3 regions of the Candidatus Aalborgicola defluviihabitans genome follow, and region 1 is predicted to be linked to each of the others. Evidence: predicted binding sites of a transcription regulator. Region 1 holds the regulator's gene; each other region holds the start of a gene.
What was found. Region 1 encodes LexA, which represses DNA repair genes until DNA is damaged. Its sites were predicted from a motif close to ACTGTATNNNNATACAGT; they were not measured.
Positions count from the first base shown of each region.

Region 2: the regulator LexA is predicted to act here: its motif matches at 7,468-7,485, upstream of recA (recombinase RecA).
Region 3: the regulator LexA is predicted to act here: its motif matches at 8,617-8,634, upstream of IPI80_RS08920 (DNA topoisomerase IV subunit B).

Region 1 is NZ_JADJKN010000006.1:45,113-54,862, forward strand. Features, by position in the region: gene IPI80_RS07765 (DUF6600 domain-containing protein) at 1-1,547, opposite strand, end outside; gene IPI80_RS07770 (asparaginase) at 1,719-2,699, opposite strand; gene lexA (transcriptional repressor LexA) at 2,814-3,488, shown strand; gene IPI80_RS07780 (hypothetical protein) at 3,513-3,845, shown strand; gene IPI80_RS07785 (D-2-hydroxyacid dehydrogenase family protein) at 3,933-4,940, shown strand; gene IPI80_RS07790 (FimV family protein) at 4,950-6,839, opposite strand; gene IPI80_RS07795 (Crp/Fnr family transcriptional regulator) at 7,052-7,771, shown strand; gene IPI80_RS07800 (phosphotransferase) at 7,807-8,895, shown strand; gene IPI80_RS07805 (acyl-CoA dehydrogenase family protein) at 8,936-9,750, shown strand, end outside.
Region 2 is NZ_JADJKN010000002.1:733,021-742,770, forward strand. Features, by position in the region: gene IPI80_RS03875 (CHASE2 domain-containing serine/threonine-protein kinase) at 1-1,487, opposite strand, end outside; gene IPI80_RS03880 (TerC family protein) at 1,647-2,321, opposite strand; gene sucD (succinate--CoA ligase subunit alpha) at 2,433-3,326, opposite strand; gene sucC (ADP-forming succinate--CoA ligase subunit beta) at 3,395-4,558, opposite strand; gene argC (N-acetyl-gamma-glutamyl-phosphate reductase) at 4,741-5,676, shown strand; gene recX (recombination regulator RecX) at 5,794-6,246, opposite strand; gene recA (recombinase RecA) at 6,309-7,409, opposite strand; gene IPI80_RS03910 (MarR family winged helix-turn-helix transcriptional regulator) at 7,552-8,034, shown strand; partial or broken gene IPI80_RS03915 (response regulator) at 8,134-8,807, shown strand; gene IPI80_RS03920 (sensor histidine kinase) at 8,804-9,750, shown strand, end outside.
Region 3 is NZ_JADJKN010000006.1:267,750-277,499, forward strand. Features, by position in the region: gene IPI80_RS08885 (efflux transporter outer membrane subunit) at 1-386, shown strand, start outside; gene IPI80_RS08890 (hypothetical protein) at 484-705, shown strand; gene IPI80_RS08895 (tetratricopeptide repeat protein) at 736-1,773, shown strand; gene IPI80_RS08900 (GGDEF domain-containing protein) at 1,752-2,501, shown strand; gene IPI80_RS08905 (SAM-dependent methyltransferase) at 2,498-3,328, shown strand; gene parC (DNA topoisomerase IV subunit A) at 3,422-5,809, opposite strand; gene IPI80_RS08915 (lytic transglycosylase domain-containing protein) at 5,822-6,613, opposite strand; gene IPI80_RS08920 (DNA topoisomerase IV subunit B) at 6,613-8,583, opposite strand; gene IPI80_RS08925 (MFS transporter) at 8,696-9,750, shown strand, end outside.

The DNA of each region.
Region 1 (9,750 bases):
TCAACCGGGGCGGCGTTCATTCTGGTGTTGCCTCCCTGTTTGACGCCTGCGTCACCGCGATACCCATCACGCGGTGATTGCGCCTCCCTCGATTTCATTTCACGCTCCACTGGTGGATTGCGGCTATAGACTGGGGCGGCCCGTTCAGTTACTGCAGAAGGGGGATTGGCCCGCTCTGAGGATTTGTAGGCGTCGTTTGGCGGCGCAGTCTTACCATAGGGGGCCACTGCCTCCCGGGATTTTGGAGATGCGGGCCACTGAGCCGCGGGTGGTGCCATAACGGCGGGGCGCTGCTGCTGCTCCCATTGTTGCTGCTGCTTGGCCGGTTCGCGTGGACGATGCTCCTCGTCGAAAGGGACAGGTGTTGATGGTCTAACGTAGGACCGCTGCTGCACCGGAGTTTCAACCCTCTTGTCATAGCGCTGGTCATACCCCTTGTTGATCCGGGTGGCATATCCTGGGCTGTGCTGGAAGCCAGGCTGGTAAATTTCCTTAGGTGTCAGGGGTGTCCAGCCCTGGCGCGGTGGCGCGCGCCGGTCTGTTGCGTAGCCCCTGGGAAATGAAGTTCCACCCCAGCCAACGAGGGCAGGTGCATATGCCGGTCGTGGCTGATAGCTGCCCGGAGCCCACGCCCAACGCCCACGCAAGCTCACCCAGCGACCATAGTGAAACGGCGCAAATCCCCAAGGGGCGTCGTCTACCCAACTCCAGCCCCATTGCGTGGTCCAGACCCAGCGGCCATCCCGGTAGGGTGCCCAGTCACGTCCCACCTGGCTGGGAAACCAGACAGCGCCATAATCAGAAGCCTGTTCCCAGCTTCCATACCGGTCCAGATCATCCGAACCGGTCATTTCAGGCGACACATAGCTTTGGCTGAGTTGACCTGCCGCGTCTTGTGCCATGTTTTGGGATATCAACCAGTCGTTGAACGGATCGCGCTGGATGGTTTGGGTTCCGCTGCGTACGCTTCCATCCCACAAAAACTCACCCATCTCCCCCTGACGTAGCCAAACATCTCGCGCGGCGCCCGGTTGTGCCGACTCAAAGTGCGCGCGCCCCTGCAGTGCAAAGACACGGGTCATTTGGTCGACCTGGTCCACGCGAAAAAGACCTTCACTGTCCGCGACGATGCTGCCATCACGGGTCAGCACGGTGTAGTCGGCCACCGCATCGCGCGTGCGCAGGCGCAGGCCCAGACTGCCTTTTTCGAGCTGCAAGGAGACCCGCCCTTCGTCGAGTTGCGCGAAAACCAGATCGCCGTTTTCCTCCAGCCAGACACTGCTGGAGCCGATGCGCAGGCTCACCCGGGCCCGCGCGTCGGTGTGCAACCGGTCGCCCTGGGCGATGGTCTGATTGCGCATAACTTGCGTCCACGCCCTATTGTCCGTGTCGAACAGCCAGACCACTCCCGCGAGGTCGGCGACGCGCCCAGCTTGCGTAGGCGGATCAGCCCATGCGCTGGACAGCAAGCCAAAGCCCACTATCAGGGTGGCAATCATGTGCCAACCACGCATGGCCAGCTGTTTTGTCAGGATGGTAAGGCTCAATCTTCTACTCCGGTTAGACACTTAACACTTAACGCGCGAGGGCAATTTTGGGATGACCGGCTATGTGACAGGCTCCGTTTGTGCAGACACCTCTGTTTTGAAAAGCACTTGGCGGACAATTCACCAAATGGCTCAAACCCCAAAAGGCCACAAATGCGACCTTTTTATGGGTCAGTGGCCGGCCATAAGGTCTAGCATCAAGGCAATGCGGGCCTTGACCGGCGATAGTGCTATTGATGGCGGCCATTTGTGCTCAGAAGTACCTGCCACTACACAGCCCAGTGCACAGCGGGTGGTGCGCACCACACGAATACCACGCTGCTGCGCGCCACGCAGAGCGGCTTCCAAATCCTGGTGAATGGTGCCATTGCCAGTACCGGCCACCACAATGCCACGCACTACCGGGTCTCCATCTGCAGGGGGCGCGCAAAGGGCTCGAACAATGGCACCGCTGGCTCCCGCATGGTTCAGGACGATTTCAACCCGGGGCCAAGCCGCCGTCGTTAAATTTGAAATGCTCACGGTGGTGCCGGTTGGCTCTGCTACTGGGCAGGCATGCAGCCAGCGCACCACGCCCTCTTCCACATAAGCCAATGGCCCGGCATCCCCGGAATCAAAAGCATTGTGCCGGTAGGGATGCACTTTTTGAACGTCGCGGGCCGAATGCACGGTACCGGCGCACACCGCCAACACCCCCCTTGCGTGAACAGAACGGGCCACGGCAACGGCGTCCAGCACGTTCTGCGGTCCATCCGGCGTGAGCGACGACGCTGGGCGCATGGCGCAAGTGAGGACCACCGGTTTGGATTGCACAGCAGCTGGCAACACCTGGGACAGAAAAAATGCCGTTTCTTCGAGCGTATCCGTGCCGTGGGTGATGATGAGCGCCGCCACATCGGTTTGGGAAGTCTGGTGTTGCACACGTTGGGCCAAAGCGCGCCACTGCGCCCACCCCATGTCCTTGCTATCGACTTGGGCCACCTGCTCAAACGCAACCGCCCAATCCCCCACAGCCAAGGCCAAAGTCGGAATTGCGGCCAACAACTGGTCAACGCCGACTTGCGCCGCCTTGTAGCCCACGTTATCGCCAGCACTGCTGGCCATACCCGCAATCGTGCCGCCTGTGCCGAGAAATACCAATTTTTTCAACATATTTGTACATTTCCCTTGCAAACAAAATAAAACTGGTTAAAAATACAGTTACTGGATGCCGAAACAGTGTGTATGAACCAACAGCAAGCGGCCCAGCACCAAGGAGTCTTCAGCATGCTCGAAAGTCCCAAACTTACCGCACGGCAACAGCAAATTCTGGAACTGATTCAAAACGCCATCGCGCGCACCGGAGCCCCTCCAACCCGGGCCGAAATCGCCAGCGAACTCGGTTTCAAGTCCGCCAATGCCGCTGAAGAACACTTGCAGGCCCTGGCCCGCAAAGGCGTCATCGAATTGGTCAGCGGCACTTCCCGAGGTATCCGCCTCAAGAGCGACACCCTGCGCTCTATCCACGAATCCCGCATCAAGCAATTCTCCCTGCCACTGCCCGGTTTGGCCCAGTTGGCGCTGCCGTTAATAGGCCGTGTTGCAGCGGGTTCACCCATTCTCGCCCAGGAGCATGTGGACAAAACCTACTATGTGGAAAACAGCCTGTTCCAGCGCCAGCCGGACTACCTGTTGAAGGTACGCGGCATGTCCATGCGCGACGCCGGCATCATGGACGGCGATCTGCTCGCTGTGCAGGCGACCAAGGATGCCAAGAACGGCCAGATTATCGTAGCCCGCCTGGGCGACGAAGTGACCGTCAAGCGCTTTCGGCGCAACAAACATTTAATTGAGCTGCATCCTGAGAATCCGGATTACCAGACCATTGTGGTTGAACCCGGCGAGCCGTTCGAGATTGAAGGCCTGGCCGTCGGCCTGATCCGCAACACCATGCTCATGTAATCCTTTTTTGAAAACGCTACCACCATGAACATCGCCCTGATCGCCCAAGCCGGAATTTTTGAACCGCTGAACAAACTGTTACACCGGTGGTTCGCAAAACGCCCGGCAGCAGCGTGGACAAACGTCAGTCCAGTTGTGAGCAGGTCTCAATTTGCTCCTAATTCTGTAGCGTCTTACGTAGATTCGACGAGGGCTATAGCGGAAAGATACGATAAAGCCCAACCACTACGGGTGATCCGCGTGGTAGAAGCCGGCCAGCCCCGCGCCAGCACGGGTCGCATGGTCATCTCGGGCCGTATGGCCGACGTTTGTGCCGAACTGGATCGTCTGGTAGCACGCGAAGCAGCGCTTTCCTGAAATATTCAGCTGTATGGGTCAGAATGGCCCATCCAAATTCGACCCTGACGCCTATTGCGGGTTGCCTGACAAGGCACAATGGCATCCATGAATATCGTGATTCTGGATGACTACCAAGATGCCGTCCGCAAGCTGGAATGCGCCGCCAAGCTGGATAGCTACCAGGCCAAGGTCTACACCAATACCGTCAAAGGCATAGGTCAACTCTCCGTCCGACTGAAGGATGCGGACATCATCGTTCTGATCCTCGAGCGGACCCACGTCAACCGCCAGTTAATTGAGAAGCTGCCCAAGCTCAAAATGATTTCTCAAACTGGTCGCGCTGGCCAACACCTTGATGTGCAAGCCTGTACCGAACGGGGCATTGCCGTGGCTGAGGGCATGGGCTCTGGTGTCGCGCCGGCCGAACTTACTTGGGCTCTGATATTGGCTGCCATGCGCAGGTTGCCGCAGTACATTGCAACCCTCAAACATGGCGCTTGGCAGCAAAGTGGACTTAAGTCGGGGTCAATGCCTCCCAACTTTGGTATCGGCAGCGAACTCCATGGAAAAATCCTGGGGGTATGGGGCTACGGCAAGATTGGCAAGATAGTAGCTGGCTACGGGCGCGCATTTGGCATGCAGGTTGTCGTGTGGGGCAGTGACGCATCGCTGGAAATGGCCCGTGCCGATGGCTACGCCACCGCCGCCAGCCGCGAGGCATTTTTTGAACAAAGCGACGTGCTCACCCTGCACTTGCGACTCAGCGACACCACGCACCACATGATTGACCACATGGATCTGGCGCGCATGAAACCCACTTCACTGCTGGTCAATACCTCCCGGGCCGAGTTGATCGAAACCAATACGCTTATCGGCGCACTCAATCGTGGTCGCCCGGGGATGGCAGCCGTTGACGTTTTTGAGGCGGAACCCATTTTGCAGGGACATGCGCTGCTTCGGCTGGAAAATTGCATCTGCACCCCGCACATCGGGTACGTGGAGCAAAACAATTACGAACAGTTATTTGGTGCTGCTTTTGACAACCTCGTCAATTTCATCAAAGGCACCCCGACCAACATCGTCAACCCCGGCGCACTTCAAGTCAGACGGTAAGCCCGGTTTTCACTTAAGCTTGTGTGGCGCAATGGGTTTGTACGAGACCAGTTCATCCGCATCAAAGTCGATCAAGTTGCCTGGCGGCTCTGAAAGATCCAGATCAACCACAGTACTCTCGCCGGTTGCCAAATAGGCCGACGGGCTAGGGCTCGTTTCAACGGCCGCTCCCCGCACTGCACTAAATGGCTGAAAACCCGTGTCCAAACTGGAGATAATGCGCCGTGCCATGCCATGCAGCATCAACAGATCACGAAAGGCCTCCAGGTCAAAGCCATGGGATGGGTCATCTCCTGGTGCGCGCACCAAGTGCTGCTCAATGTAGTCAACAGCCTCTTGAGTTGGCCACCGCGCACTGATTTCCTTGCACACGTCGGGATAGGCCTGCGCCAGTCCCGCCTGACTTTGATTGAATTCGGTATAGGCCGGCACACGGCCGGTAAACAGCGCATTGAAGTCATCGCGGTACTGGTCAAACTCGGTCTTGCGGCCCAAGGTATGCAGCAGCCGTAGCAGATCCAAATACACCAGCGGGTTGGAGTCAGGGCTGCCATCTATACTGTCCTTGAGCATGCCAATAGCATCTTCATGCTGACCTAGGGTCATGAAGAATTCGGCCTGCTGTCGAACGTCCAGCATCTCCCGGGTGTTCAGCGCCTTCAAGCTGGCATTCATACTGTTGGAAAAATCTACATGCCCCGCAGCCCGGGCAACTGCAACGTTAGGCACAGGTACAGATCGGCGCTGGGCAACTTGCGCCGCAACGACTGCAGCGGGTGTATGCGGTTTACCCAAATGGACGTCGATATCCACTTCCGTCAGCGCCGGAGCAACTTCAAAGACCGATTCAGACAGTTCCTCTACGGGAATCTGCGTGGGCAGCGAAGGGGGCACGGTATGCACTGCATCCGCCCACTCAGACTTGACGGAAACACCACCATCACGCCACCACGGTGTCATGTTCTGTCCCGCCTGACGCATCCGCCACCATGCGAAAGCTACTACTGCGCAACAGGCCAGCAAAAATGCCAGCAGACCATAGACCAGCGGATTTAGATAGCGCTCGGATTCGGCCTTTCCAAGCCGTGCGGTCAAATCCTGCAAGGTTTGATTATTTTTTGCAGTCACCGCCTGCAACCCTTTGAGATCCGTTTCAATGGACAAACGCCGCTTGTCGGCATTGAGAATGTCTTGCGGGCTGGCATTGAGTGATCGCCACAAGGCCACGGCCTCTGCACGCTTTTGCAAGTCCTCACCTTCCCCAAGCACCAATTCACTGCTCAGTTTCAGCGTCGGATCGCGCTCTATCGTCAAATCCAACGGAGCCAACTTGAGATGGGCCCGGCGGGGTGCGACTGGCTTGGCAAGCAAAATCGCCACAGTAGTCGCCGCAACGGGTTCGGACGGTTGGACCTTTGTGGACCTCTTCACCGCCTTGACAGGCTTTGCCGGTTTGGCGACTGCCAAACGATCAACCGCCCCCGTGCCGGGGGCTGTAGCCGCTGGCAATGTAATCGGTGACTGCGCAGGAGCCTGCTCACGCCCGCCTGCAGGTGCGGGCTGCCCTTCGCTGGCCAGATCTGCCAACAAGACAAAACTTCGCGTCGTCTTGTGCTCGCACCCTGCGCGCAAGTACACAGTAACAACGGGTTCATCGACACGGGCACTGGCGTTCACGACGACAGTTCCCGACTGTGATCCCGCTGTGACGTTGCTGCTGACAGTCACTCGGCTGGCATCCTGCTTGCTATCTCCATAGAAAACATCAGCCTCGAAGCATTGCGAATACGGGTCGTCCTGCGGATCCGTCTGAATCAAAACCGTCAATTTAAGAGGTTGCCCCAACAGCACCGCCCCCCGGGCGCGGCCCAGGGTCAGTGCTGGGCTGCTGATCGCCAAACAAAGCGCAGCTGTTCCCAGAATTGCAAATCTATATTTTCTATAAGAAACCATTTATGTCACGAATTTTCGCATAAGCAGGGCCTGTCTGGGTGCGTTCTATTACAACCAACACCAGACACACAGGCGACAAATACGTGTACCAGCCGCCACCCCGCAGGTCACAATGGTGCTGTCACCTTCGACACACGCAGTCACCCAAAAGACAAGCCATGGACGAACCCATCCTTACTATTGATGAACGTTCAGCGATCAACACCGGTCGCTGGTTTTCATCCCTGTCCCCTTCGCTCAAACACGACATACTGCGATGCGCTTACGTCAAACGTTTCAAAGATGGCGATCTGATTGCCGCACGTGGAGAACCACCGGAGGATTGGATTGCCTGCGCCAAGGGTGCGGTACGGGTGAGCTCAACCTCCATATCCGGCAAGCAAATCACACTCACCTACGTGGAGCCGGGCATCTGGTTTGGAGACGTGTCCATCTTCGACGGCGACCGGCGCACGCACGATGCCTACGCCCATGGGGACTCCACCATCCTGTGTGTCGCCAAGGCGGACTTCAAAAAAATTCTGGCCTTGCATGTGGAACTCTACGAAGCCCTGTTGCGCCTGCATTCGCGACGCATACGTCAGTTGTACGGCTTGGTGGAAGATCTCAACACCCTGCCACTGCGCGCACGCCTGGCCAAGCAGTTACTGCACTTGGTACGCAGCTACGGCGTGCCATCGCTGAGCGATTCAACCGAGATGCGCATTGGCCTACAACTAGCCCAGGAAGAATTGGCGCAACTGCTGGGGGCATCGCGTCAGCGGGTCAACCAGGAATTGAAGTCCATGGAGCGCGAAGGCGCCATCCGCATCGAGCAGGGTGGCTTGGTTATTCGCGATCGCCATGCACTGATGCAAATCATTGACGCTGACAACTGAACCCGACGACCTCATCCAACTACTGCTCCACATCCATGAGTGAATTTGACCATTTCTTGGGCACACGTCCAGTATCCGATCAACATGCGTTTGACGTCCACGCACTCACCAATTGGTTGGACCAAAATCTGAAGGGATTTGCCGGCCCGCTCAGCGTGGAAATGTTCAAAGGTGGGCAATCCAATCCCACCTACAAGTTGATCACCCCCAGCAAGAGCTATGTGATGCGGGCAAAGCCCGGCCCCGTAGCCAAGCTGCTGCCTTCGGCCCACGCAGTGGAGCGCGAGTATGCAGTCATGAGTGGGTTGCAGGACACGGATGTGCCAGTTCCCCACATGTACTGTCTGTGCGAGGACGAATCCATCATCGGGCGCGCCTTCTACGTGATGGAGTTCATGCAAGGTCGCATTCTGTGGGACCAATCGCTACCGGGCATGGACCGCCCGAAACGCGCAGCCATCTACAGCGAAATGAATAGTGTGATTGCAGCCCTGCACAAGGTTGATGTGGCCGCGCAGGGCTTGCAGAACTATGGCAAGCCTGGCAATTACTTTGAGCGGCAGATTGGCCGTTGGAGCAAGCAGTACATGGCGTCCATCACCCAGCCCATTGCCGAGATGGACCAATTGATGGAGTGGCTACCAAAAAACATTCCGACTATGGCCCGTAACGACAAGATGGTCAGCATCGTGCACGGCGACTACCGTCTGGACAACCTGATGTTCGACTCCGAACAGGCCAAGATCATTGCCGTACTGGACTGGGAGTTGTCAACCCTGGGCCACCCCTTGGCCGACTTCAGTTACCACTGCATGGCCTGGAATATCCCTCCAGGCTCGTTCCGTGGTATTGCCGGACTCGATTTGGTGGATTTGGGCATACCGTCACAAGACGAGTACATCCGCATGTACTGTGAGCGGACGGGTCTCGTAACACCAGAACAGCTCAAGGCCGACTGGAACTTCTACATGGCCTACAACATGTTCCGCATCGCTGCCATTCTGCAAGGCATTGCCAAACGCGTCGAAGCAGGCACGGCGTCCAGCGCGCAAGCCGTCACGTCCGCAGCGGGAGCACGCCCGTTGGCACAGATGGCCTGGAAGTTTGCCTGCGCCATCCACTAACGTTTTTACCCATTTTCCGCATACCTTAATTGGAGACCCCATGGACTTTGACTATTCGCCAAAAACAAAAGAACTTCAGGCCCGCCTGCTGCGGTTCATGGACGATTACATCTACCCCGCTGAAGGTGCCTACCATGCCGAAATCGCTGCCAACACGGCTGCAGGCAAGCGCTGGACACCACTGAAAACCATTGAAGACCTCAAACCCAAAGCCCAAGCAGCGGGCCTGTGGAACTTGTTTCTACCCGTCGATAGTGCCCAGGCATCCGGCTACGAAGGTGCTGGTTTAACCAACCAGGAGTACGCGCCGCTGGCCGAGATCATGGGCCGCGTGATGTGGTCCAGCGAAGTGTTCAACTGCTCCGCGCCCGACACCGGCAACATGGAAACCATAGCCCGCTACGGTTCGGAGGAGAACAAGGCACTCTGGCTCAAACCACTGCTTGAAGGCAAGATCCGTTCCGCCTTTGCCATGACCGAACCCCAGGTAGCGTCCAGCGATGCCACCAACATTGAGACCCGCATCGAACGACAAGGCGACGACTACGTTATCAATGGCCGCAAATGGTGGACTTCGGGTGCAGGCGACCCACGCTGCGCAGTTTTCATCGTCATGGGAAAGACCGACCCCGAGGCCGCTCGCCATTCACAGCAAAGCATGGTACTGGTTCCAGCAAAGACACCAGGCATCACGATTGTGCGTCCGTTAAACGTGTTTGGTTACGATGACGCGCCTCACGGCCACATGGAGGTGCTGTTTGAAAACGTCCGTGTACCAGTCAGCAACATTCTTCTGGGGGAAGGTCGTGGTTTTGAAATCGCGCAAGGACGTCTTGGCCCCGGACGAATTCACCA
Region 2 (9,750 bases), on a different contig from region 1:
TACAGATTGTCCATGACGGCTGCATTCACCGGCACCCTGCGGAACCGGTCAAAGGCCATGTCCAACTGGCCCTGGCCCTGCAGCGCCAGTCCCATCATGCGATTGGTCTCGGCCGACTCTTCATCCGCCTGCACTTTACCAGCCTCGGTGACCAGGAAACGCTTGGTCGTCAACGCCAGATGCCCCAGAATCAGCACAACAGCCGGGAACACCAGCTTGAGCCACATCGCTGCAGAAGACAGCAATCCGAATTCAACCGCCAGCAAACCAAAGAACAAAATAGCGGTCGCGCTCGCTGCCATTCCTGCCGACAACCGCGGCAATGCCCCCAGAATGTATGCCACTACCACCAGGAAAATCCCAAAGCTCGCCCAGATACCCCAGACGGGCTGGACAATGAAGTGTTCGCTCAGAATGCTGGACGTGATGTGGGCAATGATTTGCGCCGGTGAAAGTGACGCGTTACCAGGCACAGTAAACTGAACGCCAACACCCGCGGCGGTGGCACCAATGATGACAATTTTGTTGGCGTACTTGGAAGCTGGAATCTTGCCACTCAGCACGTCATAAAACGAATCTACCGGGAACGCCGGCTTGCCATCGCGCTCCTTATAGAACTGCGGAAGCATCAACGCCGTTTCATCCGTTTTGACCCGCAGCTTGCCGATCTGCACGGACTGCCCCGCGTTGAGGTGCACATCCGAGGCTGACAGATTCAGGCTCTTGGCCGCCGCCAGCAAGGCCAATGATGGCACCGCTCTGCCGTAGTAGTTGACGAGCAGGGGTTCTTGTCTTACCGCACCATCAATGTCCTGAAATTGGTTCAAATGCCCAATGCCGGCGGCGGCAGCCCCGATGCTGGCTATTGGCTGTTGTCCGCGCACTGCGGAGATGGAAAACCCGTTAGGGTCATCCAGCGTGCTGGCAAGTGCGTAGGGTGGCAAGGGATTGTCGGGCTTGCCTTGCTGGTCACCCAACACGTAAACCGATGGCAGCAATACATTGCCAGCATTTTTGATACTGGCTGCCAGCACCGCATCGGTGTCCAGCGCAACTTCAGCCTCCGCAATCAGCTGGTTCAGTTGCTCATTGGTTGCCGAGATATCCTGGGCGCCTCCCAAAGCCGATTTCATCTTGCGGATGAACGCCAGGCCCGCGTCCACCTGGGGCTCAAAGAAGTATGCGGTGTAAACGATGGTTTTGGCTTTGGCCGCCCCCAATTGGTCAATCAGCTTGGCGTGGATATCCCGTGGCCAGGGCCAGCGCCCCAGATTGGCAATGCTCTGGTCGTCAATGGCAATGACTGCGATGCGATCAGACGGTTGGCGCGACGTACTGGTGCTGGCGAAATCATAAAAGCGCCGCTCCATCGTGCCAATGACGTCGGTTGTGGCGTGCAACGCAACGGCCGCGACCACAATGGCAACGCCGGCAAACCAGTCGGCCTTCCAGAAAGGCCCCGATTTCGATGAAAGAGATTTCGCCAATTGCCAGCCCTGCCCCTAAATGCTGCCGCTTTCAAATAGCAGCGCTCACACCACAACGCCCGACCCATAGGACGAAACTGATGCCGACGTTAGCAGATGCCGCCCATTCCGACAAGGGACTTATGCACGCACTCCCACTCTTTTTTGATAGCGCAAACCCTACTGCGAGTGCCGCCTCTGCAGTTTTTTCCCCAAGAGGATGACCAAAGCGGCACCTGCTACCGCACCGAGGTAATGCAGGCTGGGGTATGTCCTAGCAATACTTTGCAGCGCGGTATCGCCGACAATGGTCTCACCCCCCACCCAACCGATCAGGGCTGCTCCCAGCAGGATGATGATGGGAAAGCGCTCCATCAGCTTGATCATCAAGGTACTGCCAAAGACTACCAGCGGAATGCTGATGGCCAGACCCAGAATCAACAGAACCATGTTGCCCTTGGCCGCTGCCGCAACGGCGATCACATTGTCCAGGCTCATGACGAGATCGGCAATCAGGATGGTACGAACCGCCGCCATCAATCCGCCGCTGCCCTTGGACTCAGTGTCCTCGTGCTCCTCCTCGCTGAGCAATTGCACGCCAATCCACAGCAACAGCAAGCCGCCAACGATTTGAAGGAAGGATAGTTCAAGCAGCTTGGCCGCCACCACCGTCAGGGCAATGCGCAAAACAACGGCCGCGCCGGAGCCAAAGAAAATGGCCTTCTTTTGCTGTCCCGCTGGCAGAGAACGCGCCGCCAGAGCAATGACCACCGCATTGTCCCCGGACAAAATGATATTGATCCAGACTATCTTGAGCAGACCGATCCAGAAGTCCGCGCTGCCCTGCCATTCCATCGTTCCGACTCCCGCTCGTCAATGCAAAAGCGCCCCAAACATGCCGCTTGGAGCGCTTCCATGGTGTGGTGCACAGTGTAGCGGCCTGGCCGCAACTGTCGCCGTTATGTGTTACAGCATGGCCTTGAGCAGCTTTGCCATTTCGGACGGATTGCGTGTGACCTTGAAACCACACTCTTCCATCACCGCCAGTTTGGCATCGGCTGTGTCAGCACCGCCAGAGATCAACGCACCGGCATGGCCCATGCGTTTGCCAGCCGGTGCCGTGACACCTGCGATGAAACCAACGATCGGCTTCTTCATGTTGAGCTTGCACCAGCGGGCGGCTTCGGCTTCGTCGGGTCCACCAATTTCGCCAATCATGATGACGGCGTCGGTATCGGGATCGTCGTTGAAAGCGCGCATCACGTCGATGTGCTTCAAACCGTTGATGGGGTCGCCACCAATGCCCACTGCAGTAGACTGGCCCAGACCGATTTCAGTCAACTGCGCCACGGCCTCATAGGTCAGCGTTCCGGAACGTGACACCACACCGATACGACCCTTGCGGTGGATGTGTCCGGGCATGATGCCAATCTTGATTTCATCCGGCGTAATCAACCCAGGGCAATTGGGGCCAAGCAACAAAGTCTTCTTGCCGCCAGCGGCCTCCTTGGCCTTCATGCGATTACGCACTTCCAGCATGTCACGAACCGGGATGCCTTCGGTAATACAAATGGCCAGATCCAGATTGGCTTCGACGGCTTCCCAGATGGCCGCAGCAGCGCCAGCCGGTGGCACATAAATCACCGACACCGTGGCGCCAGTTTCCAATGCGGCTTCTTTAACCGAAGCATAAATCGGGATATTGAAGATGGACTCGCCAGCCTTTTTGGGGTTCACACCCGCCACAAAGCAGTTCTTGCCGTTGGCGTATTCCTGGCACTTTTCGGTGTGGAACTGACCGGTCTTGCCGGTGATACCCTGGGTGATGACCTTGGTGTCTTTATTGATGTAAATTGACATGAAATTCTCCTAATCAGTTGAGGACAGAGCTGGCTCGCTTTGCGAACTGCGGTCTGTCCCGCAAGGTCTCACGCATTCACCGCTTTAACGGCTGCCTGCGCAGCTTCTGCCATGGTGTCCACGGAAATGATGGGCAGACCGCTGTCCTTGAGCATCTGCTTGCCCAACACCTCATTGGTACCCTTCATGCGCACAACCAGCGGCACATTCAGGTTGGTGGCCTTGCACGCGGTGATCACGCCGGTGGCAATGGTGTCGCACTTCATGATGCCGCCAAAGATGTTGACCAAAATGGCCTTGACCTTGGGGTTTTTCAGCATGATCTTGAAGGCTTCGGTGACCTTCTCGGGGGTGGCACCGCCGCCCACGTCCAGGAAGTTGGCTGGCTCTGCGCCAAACAGCTTGATGGTGTCCATGGTGGCCATGGCCAGGCCGGCGCCGTTGACCAGGCAGCCGATGTTGCCGTCCAGGCTGATGTAGGCCAAGTCGAACTTGGATGCTTCGACTTCGGCCGGATCTTCTTCGTCCAGATCGCGGTAGGCCACGATTTCGGGGTGGCGGAACAGGGCGTTGGGGTCAAAGTTGAACTTGGCGTCCAAGGCCATCACGTTGCCCTTGCTGTCGCGGTTCAGCGGGTTGATTTCCACCAAGGACGCGTCGGTGTCCATGTAGCACTTGTAGAGCTTCTGGAAAATGTCCACGGCCTGTGCCGTAGACCCTGCGGGCATGCCGATGGCATCGGCAATCTTCTTGGCTTGCGCCTCACTCAGACCCGTCAGGGGGTCGATGAATTCGGTGATGATCTTCTCGGGCGTGGAGTGCGCCACCTCTTCAATGTCCATGCCGCCTTCACTGGAGGCGATGAAGGCCAGTTTCTGCGACGCACGGTCGGTCACGATGGACACGTAGTATTCCTTTTGGATGTCGGCACCGTCCTCGATATAGAGGCGACGCACCTTTTGGCCGTCGGGGCCAGTCTGGTGGGTCTTGAGCTGCATGCCCAGAATTTCTCCGGCGATGCGCTTGACGTCCTCAATCGTCTTGGCGACCTTGACGCCGCCGCCCTTGCCGCGGCCTCCGGCGTGAATCTGCGCTTTGACGACCCAGACCGGGCCACCCAGCTTTTGTGCGGCTTCAACAGCCTCTTGTACGGTAAAGGCGGGGATGCCGCGGGGCACCGGCACACCGAATTGGCGCAAAATTTCTTTGCCTTGGTATTCGTGAATTTTCATGACGTCTCTTTGGGGGCTGGACAATCTTCACCAGTTTGCAGCGAACATGGCTGCGAATCTGGCACTGGACACATCTAATACGAAATGTATCATGTTGCAACGCACCAAACTTGTGGCTGGCTTACAGCCCGGTTTGGCTCCGAACCCTTTTTCCCCTTTGGAGCCGCTTGTGCGGCAGTGGCATGAAAAAAATATTTATCGATGGCGAAGCCGGCACCACCGGCCTGCAAATCCGGGAACGGCTGCAAACTTTGTCCGGTGTGGAACTCATCAGCATTGATCCGGCTTTGCGCAAGGACGCCACTGCCAAACAGGCCCTGATGGCCCAGGCAGATCTGGTGATTCTGTGCCTGCACGACGATGCTGCTATTGAATCCGTAGCGATGATTGACGATTTGACGCGGGCTAACAATGGAATTGGCCCAAAAATTATTGATGCATCCACCGCCCACCGCACGGCACCGGGCTGGGTCTATGGGTTCCCCGAGCTGGCCGCAGGCCAACGCGACGCCGTGGCGCGGTCCAGCCGCGTGGCCAACCCCGGCTGCTATGCCACTGGTGCCATTGCGCTGATTCGCCCACTGGTGGATGCTGGCCTGTTACCGGCCGACTTTGCGCTGTGCCTGCCCTCTATCAGCGGCTATTCCGGCGGCGGACGCACCATGATTGAAGCCTACGAGGCCGGCACCGCGCCTGCCATGGAACTCTATGGGTTGGGGCTCAAGCACAAGCACATTCCCGAAATCATGCGCTACACGGGTTTGACCCGGCGTCCGCTGTTTGTGCCGTCGGTCGGTAATTTCAAACAGGGCATGCTGGTGCAACTGCCCCTGCATCTGGATACCTTGCCGGGTCAGCCCAGCGCACATGACCTGCACCAAGCACTCGCCCGGCACTATGCCGGCAGCGAATGGGTCACGGTTGAGGCGGCCACGCCCGACCAGAAGCTTGATGCCGTGGCGCTGGCTGACACCAACCAGATGGAATTGCGGGTGTTTGCCAATGATGCCAAGGCGGATGGATTCGCCCACGCGGTGCTGATTGCTCGGTTGGACAACCTGGGAAAAGGCGCTTCGGGTGCTGCTGTGCAGAACCTCAAGCTGATGCTCGGGTTGTAAACCCTGGCGACTGCTCCGCTCGTACGCGGCAAGGGACCCGCCGGGCGGCTCATGCTGCCAAATGCGCAGAAATCGCCGCCCGGCGTGCCCCTTGCCGCTGGATGGGTGCCAATTTCGTTATTCATCTTCACTGCTGGTTACCACGCGCCGGATGGCCTCGCCGCCAAAGCCGCGACTGGCCAGAAAGCGCATCTGCTTGGCGCGGCCTGAGGCATCGGTAGCGGGCTCACCGAATTTTTTGCGCCAGACTTCCCGCGCACGCTCCACTTCGGTTGCCCGCAGCTGCTCCATAGCGCCCAACACTGCCTCCGGTGCCAGCCCCTTGCTTTGCAGCTCCTGGCGTATGCGTGCCGTGCCCAGCTTGGCAGAGCGGCGGTTCAGCACCGATTCGAGCACGCGCTGTTCGTTGATGAAGCCCTTGGCCTGCAGGTCGTCCAGCGCTTTGGCCAAAGCTCCCGGCTCTTCCTCAAACTGGGCCAGTTTGCGCTCCAGCTCGGCACGGGAATGCTCCCGTGCGCTGAGCAAGCGCAAGGCCCTGCCTTTGAGAGACAGCGGTGTCGTGGTGGCCATGGTGGACGTAAAGGCGGGAGTAGCTACAACTGCTATTGTTTTTATAGCTACTTACGTATATTTCACGAGGGCTGGTCGGCCTTTTTGCTTGAAGTTTTGGTTTTGATTTCGGGCTCTGGCGCGCCGGGCAGCAGAGGGATGCCCAGTGATTCGCGCACCCGGTTCTCGATTTCCATGGAAAGCGCTTTGTTTTCGCGCAGGAACTCGCGGGCGTTGTCGCGGCCCTGGCCGATTTTCTCGCCTTTGTAGGCATACCAGGCACCGGATTTTTCCAGGATGTTGGCGTTCACGCCCATGTCGATGATTTCGCCGTGGCGGCTGATGCCTTCGCCAAACAGAATGTCGAACTCGGCCGTCTTGAACGGAGGCGCCACCTTGTTCTTGACCACCTTGACCTTGGTTTCGTTGCCAATGGCTTCGTCACCCTTCTTGATGGTGCCGGTGCGGCGAATGTCCAGGCGCACCGAGGCGTAGAACTTCAGCGCATTGCCGCCGGTGGTGGTCTCGGGGCTGCCGAACATCACGCCGATCTTCATGCGGATCTGGTTGATGAAGATGACCATGCAGTTGGTCTTCTTGATGTGGGCGGTGAGCTTGCGCAGGGCCTGGCTCATCAAACGGGCTTGCAGGCCGGGCAGGCTGTCGCCCATTTCGCCTTCCAGCTCGGCCTTGGGGGTCAGTGCCGCCACCGAGTCCACCACGATCAAATCGACCGCGCCAGAGCGCACCAGACTGTCCACAATTTCGAGCGCCTGCTCGCCGGTGTCGGGCTGGCTGATCAGCAGGTCTTGCAGGTTGACGCCCAGCTTTTGCGCGTACTGGATGTCCAGCGCGTGTTCGGCGTCCACAAAAGCACACTGGCCGCCTTGTTTTTGCATCTCGGCAATCACCTGCAGGGTCAGCGTGGTTTTACCGCTTGATTCTGGTCCGTAGATTTCGACCACCCGGCCGCGCGGTAGGCCGCCCACACCCAGGGCAATGTCCAGCCCCAGTGAGCCGGTGGAAACCACCTGGATGTCTTCAATCACCTCGCCTTCGCCCAGACGCATGATGGTGCCTTTGCCGAATTGCTTTTCGATCTGGGCCAGTGCTACTTGCAGTGCCTTGGCTTTTTCGGCGTTGGCGCCATTGGTGTTGTTGGGGTTCTTGACGGGTGCGTCCATGGAAATCTCCTTAAAAATCAATGAGGTGGTGCATCACAGTACTTGTGATTAATTACAGGCTGTATGCGTAAACAGTAGTTTAACGGTGTTTATTGAAATTCGTATACACATTTTTTAGTCAGTTTGCATTACTATTTGCAATATGCCTTCCACACCTGTTTCAGAGTCCACTACTTGGCGCCAAACCCACATCGGCCACTGGCTGCGCCACGCGCTGGCGCAGTTCGACGCACGGGTCATGGAACTGATGGCCCGCCATCCAGCCGTACCCCTGGGCTTGAGCAACCTGGCTGCGCGCGGCCAGGTGGGCGCCGCCCACATTCACATCACCCGCCACCTCGCACCCGAAGGCGCACGTCTGACCGCGCTGGCACAAGCCGCCGGCATGAGCAAACAGGCCATGGGCACATTGGTGGACCAATGCGAAGCCTGGGGGATGGTTGTGCGTGAAAACGATCCCCTGGACGCGCGGGCGCGCCGGGTGTGCTTCACTGCCACGGGGCTGGCCTGGCTGGGTGCCTACCACGATGCTGTGGCCCAAGCCGAGGACGAGTTGCGCCATGCCGTAGGCACCGAAGTGGCTACCGTAGTCACACTGGGCCTGGAAGCCTATTGCGGCCGATGAATACCCCGCACCAACCCACACCTCAGGCAAGCCTAGAATGGCAAAAAAACCCGTGCTGTGGCCGGTTGGGCGCCACTGCACACATAACCAGGAGCACACATGCGGATTTTGATTGCCGAAGATGACCAGGTATTGGCTGACGGTCTGCTGCGAGCCCTGCGCAGTGCCGGTGCCGCCGTGGACCACGTGGCCAGCGGCTCTGAGGCCGATGCAGCGTTGATGACCAACACCGAATTCGATCTGCTGATTCTGGACCTGGGTTTGCCCAAGATGCATGGGCTGGAAGTGTTGAAGAAATTGCGCGGTCGTGGCTCTTCGTTGCCGGTTCTGATCCTCACGGCAGCCGACGCGGTGGACGAGCGCGTCAAGGGTCTGGACTACGGCGCCGATGACTACATGGCCAAACCCTTTTCCTGCAAGAGCTTGAAGCCCGCGTGCGCGCTCTGGTACGCCGCGGCATGGGCGCCACCAGCAGCAGCATCAAGCACGGCCCGCTGGTGTATGACCAGGCCGGTCGGGTGGCCACCATCGACGGCAAGATGGTCGAACTCTCGGCACGCGAACTCGGTCTGCTGGAAGTTCTGCTGCAGCGAGCTGGCCGTTTGGTCAGCAAGGACCAGCTCGTGGAGCGCTTGTGCGAGTGGGGCGAAGAGGTCAGCAACAACGCCATCGAGGTGTACATCCACCGCCTGCGCAAGAAGATCGAAAAAGGCCCGATCCGCATTGCCACCGTGCGCGGGCTGGGCTATTGTCTGGAAAAAATTCCAAATTGAAGATATTCCAACGCGAGCAACGCAGCCTGTTCGGGGAGATCCTGGACTGGATGCTGACGCCGCTGCTGCTGCTGTGGCCGGTGAGCCTGGTGCTGACCTGGCTGGTAGCGCAGGGCATTGCTGGCAAACCCTTTGACCGGGCGCTGGAATACAACGTGGGCGCCCTGGCCCAGTTGGTCACGGTCAAGCACAACAAGGCACAGTTCGTGTTGCCCCTGCCTGCCCGCGAACTGTTGCGCGCCGACGATTCCGACACCGTGTACTACCAGGTCATGGGTTCCAATGGGGAGTACCTCAGCGGCGAAAAAAATCTGCCCATGCCACCCGAGGATGAAAAGCTTCTTCCCGGCGAGGTGCGCCTAAGGGACGCTGAGTTCCGTGGCATGGGTATCAAGGTAGCCTATACGTGGGTCAAACTGGACTTGCCGGACAGCAAGCCGGCCCTGGTCCAGGTTGCAGAGACAATGGACAAGCGCTCAGTGCTGGCCACCGAAATCGTCAAGGGCGTGATGCTGCCGCAATTCGTCATTTTGCCGTTGGCGGTGCTGTTGGTATGGTTGGCGCTGGTGCAGGCCATCAAACCGCTCAACCATCTGGAAGAACGCATCCGTGCCCGTAGCCCAGACGATTTGAGCCCACTGGATGCGCAGGCCGTTCCGTTGGAGGTAGCGCCTCTGGTGTCGTCCGTCAATGGCCTGCTGGAACGCCTGAAAGATTCAATTGCTACGCAAAAGCGCTTTCTGGCCGATGCCGCACACCAGCTCAAGACCCCGCTGGCGGGATTGCGCATGCAGGCCGACCTGGCCCAGCGCGAGGGGGCCAACGCTGAAGACTTGAAACAGTCGCTGCGACAGATCGGGCGCTCCAGCATCCGGGCCACCCACACCGTCAACCAGCTGCTGGCACTGGCGCGCGCCGAGAGCAGCGGTACGGTCATGACCCA
Region 3 (9,750 bases), 220 kb from region 1:
GGACCTTCGCGCCACAACTGCTGCTACCCATATTCGATGCGGGGCGTAACCAGGCCAACCTGGAATCAGCCAAGGTCGCGCGCGACATCGCTGTGGCACAGTACGAGAAAGCTATTCAGACGGGTTTTCGCGAAGTTTCCGACGCCCTGGCCGGCCGCGCCACGCTGACCGAGCAGTTGCGTGCGCAAAACGCCCAGTTAGCCGCCGAGCAAACGCGTATGCGACTGACGGACCTGCGCTTCAAAAATGGCGCTGCCAGCGCCTTTGAGGTGCTGGACGCCCAGCGCAGCCTGTTTGGGGTGCAACAGGCTGCCGTGCAGGTGCAGGTGCAGCAGGTGCAAAACCTGGTAACGCTGTACAAGGTTCTGGGCGGTGGGTGGGATTAGTCCGTTTACCCTTAGATACAAAGGGTTACATGCCCTATAGAATTGAAGCGAGATCATCGAGTCTCACCCTGCTAGCTTCCATTCAAGGCCACTGCATATGTCCAAATTACTCGACTACCTTAACCTTCTTGATAGTGACGCGACTGCACGCGAGGCACATCAGCAAGATCCACAGGCATCCATGACACAGTTTGGCTTGAACGCGGAAGAGCAGCAGACGCTCATGTCGGGCGACATCGCAGCCATAGCAGCCTTGGCAGGCGTTGACGCCAGTGATCTTCCAAAGGTCAACGTAACCAATACCGACTTGACCTATTAGTCGTTGGACAGCGCACACATAGCGACGTTGATGGTGCGCACCTACATCGTTCAATCGCTTGCAGTACTTGCGATTGGGTTTCTTTGTTCGTTTGCCACGATGGCTGCGGAACAGGACACGTTCGAGACCTTGTTTTCCGAGGCCCGGAATTCATTAGGTACGTCCCCAAAAAAAGCCGATGCGGCACTGGAAAAGCTCAAGGCATTGCAACCGACGTTCACCCCGGAGCAAAACGAAAAGTATCAGCTGTCTTATGCCCATTCCTTGGGAGATCGGGGGAGGAATGAGGAGCGTATTGCTCTGGTGAATTCGCTGATCGCTCAGGTAAAGACCCCAGGGCGACGCGCAAGTTACCTCTACGAGTTGATTGATGGATACACAGCACTGGGCCGGTACGAAAAGGCGCTGCAAGCCATGAATGAATCCATTCTTTTGCTACCGGCCATTGAAAAACCTTCACAAAAGATTGTTGTTTTGCAGGGCGCACTGAACCTGTTGCGATCACTGCATGCCTATGACGAGACCTTTGACCTTGCCGAGCGCATCTATGCCTTGCGTGGCGACATCGTCGGGTCTTACGCTGCCTGCGTGGGACTAGCCAACAAAGTCGAAATCAGTTTCGAGCGAGGAAAGGAGCCGCTGGCCGACTCATTGGTGCAGGATGCCGTTAAAGCCTGCGATGCAAACAAAAATCCGTTCTTTGCGCTGATCATCAAAAGCCTGGCCGCGATTTATTTGATTGACACTGGCAACTATGCAAGGGGTATCACCGCCAGTTTGCCACTCACACAAGAGTTCGTCGTGCTCAGTCCGGATTCAGACTACGCAGTGCAGCTCGACGAGGCTCTGGCCCGCGCCTACCTCAAGACCGGCAACACACAACGCGCAGAGCACTTCGGCTTACGCGCGTATCAGAGGGCCCAATCCGGGCGTCTTCTGCTGCTGCACGAGAAGACCAGCGAGACCATGGCCGCCATCAAGCACGCGCAGGGACAACTGGAAGCAGCCATCAGCTATTACGACACTAACCTAACACTTAAGAAAAAGTGCTGGACGATCAGGTCATAAAGAGCCTGGCCTACCAGCGCGTCAAATTCGAAACGCAAGACAAGGCCAATCAACTGGCCCTGCTGGAACAGAAAAACCAGAACCTGCGCATGGAAAAAACCTTACAGGAACACCGGTACGAAAACCTGATCCTGCTAGTGACGCTGGGCCTGATCGTACTCACCAGCATGGGGGCTTGGCTGGTCAGAACGCTGAGAAGAATGGACGCGTTTCGCCATTCAGCCCAGGTAGACGGACTCACACAGGTCAGCAACCGCGCCTATTTCACGGCCTGTGTGCAACAAGCTTTCAAAGATGAACGCCACACCCAGAGTTTGGTGCTGCTTGATATGGATTTTTTCAAACATATCAATGACAGTTACGGCCACGCCACGGGGGACTGGGTGTTGAAAGCCATCTGTGAAGCAATCAAAACCCATTTGCGCAAGACCGATCTGTTTGGACGCCTCGGCGGTGAGGAGTTCGCCCTGTGCCTGACCGACCTCACTCCCGAGGAAGTATTGACTTTGGCAGAGCGTTGCCGGGTAGCTGTTTTGTCGATTGACACCCGACCCAGCGGCTTTAAATTCACCATCGCTGCAAGTTTTGGTATTGCCACACGTGCTGTTGGCGAGTCCTCGCGCTATGAAGACCTGCTGGCGGCCGCAGACAAGGCGTTGTACGTTTCCAAAAACACTGGGCGCAACCGCGTCTCGGTGTACCAACCCTCGAATGCAGGCGAGACATGAACGCGATAAAAAAAGGCAAACTCATTTGTGTTGGCACCGGCATGCGCATGGCGGGGCAAGTCACGCCACTGGCGCTGAGCTACATCGAAACTGCCGATGTGGTGGTTTCAGCCGTTCCCAACATCTTCACGCGCGACTGGATCAAAGGCATTGCAAAAGACTTCATCTGCGTGTTGGACCATTACGACGACTGCAACATGGACGGGAAAAACCGAGGTGATACCTACCGCCGTATGGCGGACACCATTTTGGAGCAGGTGCGCGCGGGCAAGACGGTGTGCGCGGCGTTCTACGGCCACCCTGGTATTTTTGCCTGCATCGCGCACATCGCCATCAAGGACGCGCGGTCCGAAGGGTACGGCGCCGAGATGTTGCCCGGCATCTCCGCCGAGGACTGCCTTGTGGCCGATCTGGGCATTGACCCTGGTCGCACAGGCATGCAATCCATGGAAGCCACGCAGTTCATGATCTATGAACGCCGCATTGACCCCAGCGCGCTGCTGATCCTGTGGCAACCGTTCCTGGCCGGTGAACTCAGCCTGAAACGCTTCGAGACTACGCAGGCCCGCGTGCAAGTACTGGTAGACAAACTTGCCCGGGACTACCCGTTGGACCACGAAGTGATCCTGTATGAAGCGGCCACCCATCCGCTGGAAAGAACCCGAATAGACCGCCTGCCACTGCGCGAGCTTCCCACCGCCACCATGGTGGGCGCTACCACGCTGGTCATTCCCGCAGCGCAGGCGCTCAAGCGTGACCAGGCCATCGTGGACCTGTTGAACGCACTGCCGGAGGCACCCCTGATGCCACTGGCGCAGGCTGCTTGATCGCGTTGATCATCCGTAGATTGCTATTTAAACAATAGCCTGTTACGTATATTTCACGAGGGCTAGAGGCCTAATTGATTCATAACCATTTTGCTACTCGACACGGGTCACAGCATTTGGTTTGAAGCCCAAGTCCGCTGCCTTGCCCTTGCGGGCACGGGCTGAACGGGCGTTGTTGAGGCTGCGAATTTCCAGCGTTTCATCGCGCGCCTTGCCACCCCGGCCAATGCCGTCAATGCGTATGGAGCGGGTGTAGGCCGCCGCGCCGGCCAGGGTGTCTTTAGCTTCCAGGTCGATCAGCATCAGCCCTCGCCCGCCCTTGGCCATGGCTTTGAGTTCGGTCAGCTCGAAGGTCAAAATACGCCCACCGGCAGAGGCGCAGGCCACATGCGTGGCCGGCGCCACTAACACAGCAGGGGTGCCTAGGGATACGACCTTGCCCTGCGCCCCCGCCACCAACGAGGGGCAGCACAAGGTCTCGCCAGGGTTCACCGTAACGAATGCCTTGCCTGCCTTCTGGCGTGAGACCATGTTCTCCACCGTGGCCATAAAACCGTAACCCGCACTGCTGCTCAGCAACAGCGTGGCGTTGGCCGGCCCGGCAAAGTAATACAGCAACTGGGTACCGGCTTCTAGCTCCAGCAAAGTAGTGACCGGCTGGCCATCGCCGCGGCCACCGGGCAACAGGGACACATCAATGGAGTAGACCCGTCCATTGGAGCCAAACACCAGCAAGGTATCGACGCTGCGGCATTCAAAGGTTCCGTAAAGTGCATCCCCTGCTTTGAAGGCAAAAGTAGATGCCTCATGACCATGGCCGGTGCGGACACGCACCCAACCCTTGTTGCTCACCACCACGGTGACGGGTTCATCCACGACTTTGACCTCAGCCACGGCCTTCTTTTCGGTCTGAATCAGGGTACGGCGCGCATCGGCAAAGGTTTTGGCGTCAGCCTCGATTTCTTTAATCATCAAGCGGCGCAGCGCGGCGGGACTGCCGAGAATTTCTTCCAGCTTACTTTGCTCCGTGCGCAATTCAGACAGCTCTTGCTCAATCTTGATGGCTTCCAGCCGGGCCAGTTGGCGCAGGCGGATTTCCAGAATGTCTTCTGCCTGTCGGTCCGACAGGTTGAATCGTGCAATCAGCGCAGCCTTGGGCTCGTCCGCCTGGCGGATGATGGCAATCACCTCGTCGATGTTCAGCAACACCGTCTGGCGGCCTTCCAGAATATGGATGCGGTCCAGCACCTTGGACAGGCGGTGCTGCGAACGCCGCTCTATGGTGGTCTGGCGAAACGCAATCCACTCGATCAGCATCTGGCGGAATGACTTTTGCGTAGGCCTGCCATCCAGCCCAATCATCGTCAGGTTGATAGGCGAAGAGGTTTCCAGGCTGGTGTGGGCCAACAACGCGGTGATCAGCTCCTGGTGTTCAATGCGGCTGGTTTTGGGCTCAAACACCAAACGCACCGCAGCGTCCTTGTTGGACTCATCGCGCACTACATCCAACACACTGAGGATACTGGCCTTGAGCTGGGTCTGGTCTTGGCTTAGCGCCTTCTTGCCAGCCTTGACTTTCGGGTTGGTCAGTTCTTCAATTTCTTCCAACACACGCTGGCTGCTCACGCCGGGTGGCAGCTCGGTCACCACCAGTTGCCACTGGCCACGGGCCAGGTCTTCAATCTTCCAGCGGGCGCGCACTTTGAGCGAGCCACGACCAGTGCGATAGGCATCTGCAATATCGGTGGCGCTGCTGATGATCTGCCCACCACCGGGATAGTCGGGGCCGGGCACCATGACAAACAACTCAGCGTCGGGCAAGGACGGGGTTTTGATCAGCGCCACGCAGGCGTCGGCAATTTCGCGCAGGTTGTGGCTGGGGATCTCTGTGGCCAGACCCACTGCGATGCCGCTGGCACCATTGAGCAGGTTAAACGGCAGGCGGGCCGGCAACTGGCAGGGCTCTTCGGTGGAGCCATCGTAGTTGGGCCGAAAGTCCACCGTGCCCATGTCGATTTCGTCCAGCAGCAGGCTTGTGATCTTGGACAGGCGTGCTTCGGTGTAGCGCATGGCGGCGGCGCCGTCACCATCGCGGCTGCCGAAGTTTCCCTGGCCGTCGATCAGCGGATAACGCTGGGAAAAGTCCTGCGCCATGCGCACCAGCGCGTCGTACGCAGCCTGGTCGCCGTGGGGGTGAAAGCGGCCCAGCACATCGCCCACCACGCGCGCGCTCTTGACCGGACGCGCACCGGTGTTGCCGTTGGGTCCGCCAAAGCCCAGGCCCATGCGCGACATGCTGTACAGAATGCGCCGCTGCACCGGTTTTTGGCCGTCGCACACATCGGGCAGCACACGGCCTTTGACCACACTGAGGGCGTATTCCAGGTAGGCGCGCTGTGCATAGGTGGCCAGGTTCAGTTCATCGTCTCCGCCATCGCGGGGCGGTTCGGGGGCCAAGTCAAGAATGGGTTGGTCGGTCATGGGATCGGGAGCTTATTCAGTAGAGGCCGTGGGCACGTCGGCGGCGGGAATGGTTACGCCGTGAAACTCGCCGCGCACACGCGCGGACTCGGCGGCTACCACCTTGGTGGTCTGGTACGGGGTGGAAGCGCTAAGGCGACTGTATAGCTGCATGACTGAACGCACGTAATTCTGCGTTTCTTTGTAATTGGGAATGCGGTTGCCCGCCTTTTGTACCGCACCTTCCCCCGCGTTGTAGGCAGCCACAGCCAGCTCCAGTTGACCGGGGAATAGGTTGATGAGGTCACGCAGGTAGCGGGCGCCCGTGTGGATGTTTGTTTTGGGGTCGGTCAGCTTGGCGGCCACGGTGCCGCTGTGGTCACTGGTCAGCCCATAGCGTTGCCCGGTGGCGGGCATAACCTGCATGAGACCTACCGCACCCTTGGGCGACACGGCCGTGGCATTAAAACCGGATTCAGTGGCGATCACCGCTTGCAGCAGCGCCATGTCGAGCTGGTTGACGTCCGCCGCTGCGCGTACATGGGGTTTGACGGCCAGAAAGCCCGGCGATAGTTCCAGGCGACTGATGGATTTGGCCGGCAAAGTGGCGCTTACCAGCCGCGACACGCCAGGAATGGCGCCGCCGGCGCTGGCTGCGTCGGGGGCTGGCATGCCATGGAACATGAGCTTGTAATGACTGTCCAGCTGGCTCGAGGCAAAGTGCTTGACCCCTCGCGCATCCACATAGGTCCACATATCGGCTTGCGCCACCTGCGTGACGCAGGCCAGCAGTCCGAACAAAAACAAAGAGCCTAGTCGGAACATCAGACGTCCACCTCAACGGAGTCGCCATGCAGCTCCATGAGCTCGCGCCGGGCCGCCGCTTCGCCCTTACCCATCAGCTTGGTGATCAGCGCCTCAGTGGCACCGAAGTCGATGGCGCCGAGCGCGACGGGCAGCAGGCGGCGGGTGTCCGGGTTCAGCGTGGTATCCCACAATTGCTCGGCGTTCATCTCACCCAGGCCTTTGAAGCGGCTGATGGTCCACGCGCCTTCGCGCACACCTTCTTTGCGCAGCTTGTCCAGAATGGCCGTCAACTCGCCATCGTCCAGCGCATAAGCCTTGCTGGCCGGTTTTTTGCCGCGCGCCGGGGCATCGACCCGAAACAACGGAGGGCGTGCCACATACACGTGGCCCGCCTCGATCAGCTTGGGGAAATGGCGGAAGAACAGCGTGAGCAGCAGCACCTGGATGTGTGAGCCGTCCACATCCGCGTCGCTCAGGATGCAGACCTTGCCATAGCGCAGACCCGTTAAATCCGGTGTGTCGTTGGGGCCATGCGGATCTACGCCAATGGCGACTGAAATGTCGTGAATTTCGGTGTTGGCAAACAGGCGGTCACGGTCCACTTCCCAGGTATTCAAGACTTTGCCACGCAGGGGCAGAATAGCCTGATTTTCCTTGTCGCGGCCCATCTTGGCACTACCGCCGGCCGAGTCACCCTCGACCAAAAATACTTCGTTGTAGGCAATATCTTTGCTCTCACAATCGGTCAGCTTACCCGGCAGCACGGCCACGCCAGAGCTCTTGCGCTTCTCGACTTTTTGCCCGGCTTTTTGCCGGCTCTGCGCGGCCTTGATTGCAAGCTCGGCCAATTTTTTGCCGTATTCCACGTGCTGGTTCAGCCACAGCTCCAGCGCAGGGCGGACAAAGCTGGACACCAGGCGCACCGCGTCGCGCGAGTTCAGGCGCTCCTTGATCTGGCCCTGAAACTGCGGGTCGAGCACTTTGGTGGACAGCACGTAGCTGGCGCGAGCAAACACGTCTTCGGGCATGAGCTTCACGCCCTTGGGCAAGAGCGAGTGCAATTCAATGAAATTCTTGACAGCAGTGAACAGGCCATCGCGCAGGCCGCTTTCGTGTGTGCCACCGGCGCTGGTGGGAATGAGGTTGACGTAGCTCTCGCGCACCGGCTGGCCGTCTTCGGTAAAGGCGACGCACCAGGCAGCGCCCTCGCCTTCGGCAAAGTTGTCATTCTGGCCATCGGCAAAACCGTCGCCCTCAAACAGTGGGATAACTGGGTCACCGTTAAGCGTTTGGGTCAGGTAGTCGCGCAGGCCACCTTTGTACAGCCAAGTTTGTGTCTCCTTGGTCTTCTCAATCAACAGAGAAACACTGACGCCAGGCATCAACACGGCCTTGCTGCGTAGCAAATGCGTGAGTTCAGCCATGGGCAAGATGGCAGACTCGAAGTATTTGGCATCCGGCCAGGCACGCACCGTGGTGCCGGATTTGCGATCACCGTCCACAGTTTTGCGGCTCTCCAAGGGCTGTGTCACATCCCCGTTCTCGAACACGATGGTCGCCACCTGGCCTTCACGGTAGCTGGTGGCCTCCAGCCGTTTGGCCAGGGCATTGGTCACGCTCACGCCCACGCCATGCAAACCGCCAGAGAAGCTGTAGGCGCCGCCCTTGCCCTTGTCGAACTTGCCGCCGGCGTGCAGGCGGGTGAACACCAGCTCAATCACCGGTGCTAGTTCTTCGGGATGCAGGCCAAAAGGAATGCCGCGCCCGTCGTCTTCAATCGATACCGAGCCATCGGTGTGCAACGTAACCTTGATCTTTTTGCCGTAGCCACCCAGTGACTCGTCGGCTGCGTTGTCCAGCACTTCCTGGATGACGTGCAGCGGGTTGTCGGTGCGGGTGTACATGCCCGGGCGCTGTTTGACCGGCTCCAGTCCTTTGAGAACGCGGATGGAACCTTCAGAGTATTCGGGGGTGGGTTTGACTGCCATAGGGGGCGCATTGTAATAGCTGCGCGCCATGTAGCTGTATACATACACAGGAATATCATTTGGGCAATGTACCTGCGCTGCAGGGTTAACCCGAATTTGTGACAATCACACCATGCACCGATCCGACCACAGGCCTCTCTCCACCGTGCAAGTGCTGGCCTGTGGCGCCGCCATCGTCACATTGTCCATGGGCATTCGACATGGCTTTGGACTGTGGCTGCAACCGATTACCCAGGCGCAGGGCTGGACCCGCGAGACCTTTGCACTGGCCATAGCTATTCAGAACCTGGCCTGGGGTATTTTCGGTATCTTTGCCGGCATGGCCGCCGACCGGTTTGGCGCCTTTCGGGTCATCATTGTTGGCGGGGTCCTTTATGGCCTGGGATTGGTTGGCATGGCGCAGGCCTCCACGCCGCTGCAGTTTTCTTTGAGTACGGGTGTGCTGATTGGCACGGCACAGGCCGGCACAACCTATGCTGTTATTTACGGCGTGATTGGCCGTAATGTCAGTGCCGACAGACGCTCCTGGGCCATGGGTGTAGCGGCCGCTGCGGGATCGTTCGGCCAATTTCTGATGGTGCCGACCGAGGGCTTTCTCATCAGCCATTTCGGCTGGCAGCAGGCCCTGGTGTTGCTGGGCTTGGCAGCCCTGCTGATGATTCCTCTGGCCTGGGGACTGCGCGAGCCAGGCTTTGGCAGCGTTTCGACGCAACCGCGTGAGCAGACCATTCTTCAAGCCCTGCGTGAAGCTTTCAAGTACCCCAGCTTCCAGCTTTTGATGGCCGGATATTTTGTCTGCGGCTTCCAGGTGGTCTTCATCGGAGTGCATATGCCAAGCTACTTAAAGGACAAGGGTTTGTCGCCCCAAGTCGCCAGCTACGCCCTGGCACTGATTGGCCTATTCAACGTGTTTGGCACCTACGCGGCCGGTGTGCTGGGTCAGAAGTTGTCCAAGAAAAATATCCTGGCGTTCATTTATTTTGCGCGCGCCGTGATCATTGCCGTTTTTCTATGGACCCCACTCTCACCGACCAGCGTGTATGTATTCTCGGCGGCGATGGGGACTTTGTGGCTGTCCACCGTGCCCATCACAACCGCAACCGTGGCACAGATTTTTGGCGTGACGCATCTGTCCATGTTGGGTGGCTTTGTGTTTTTCAGCCACCA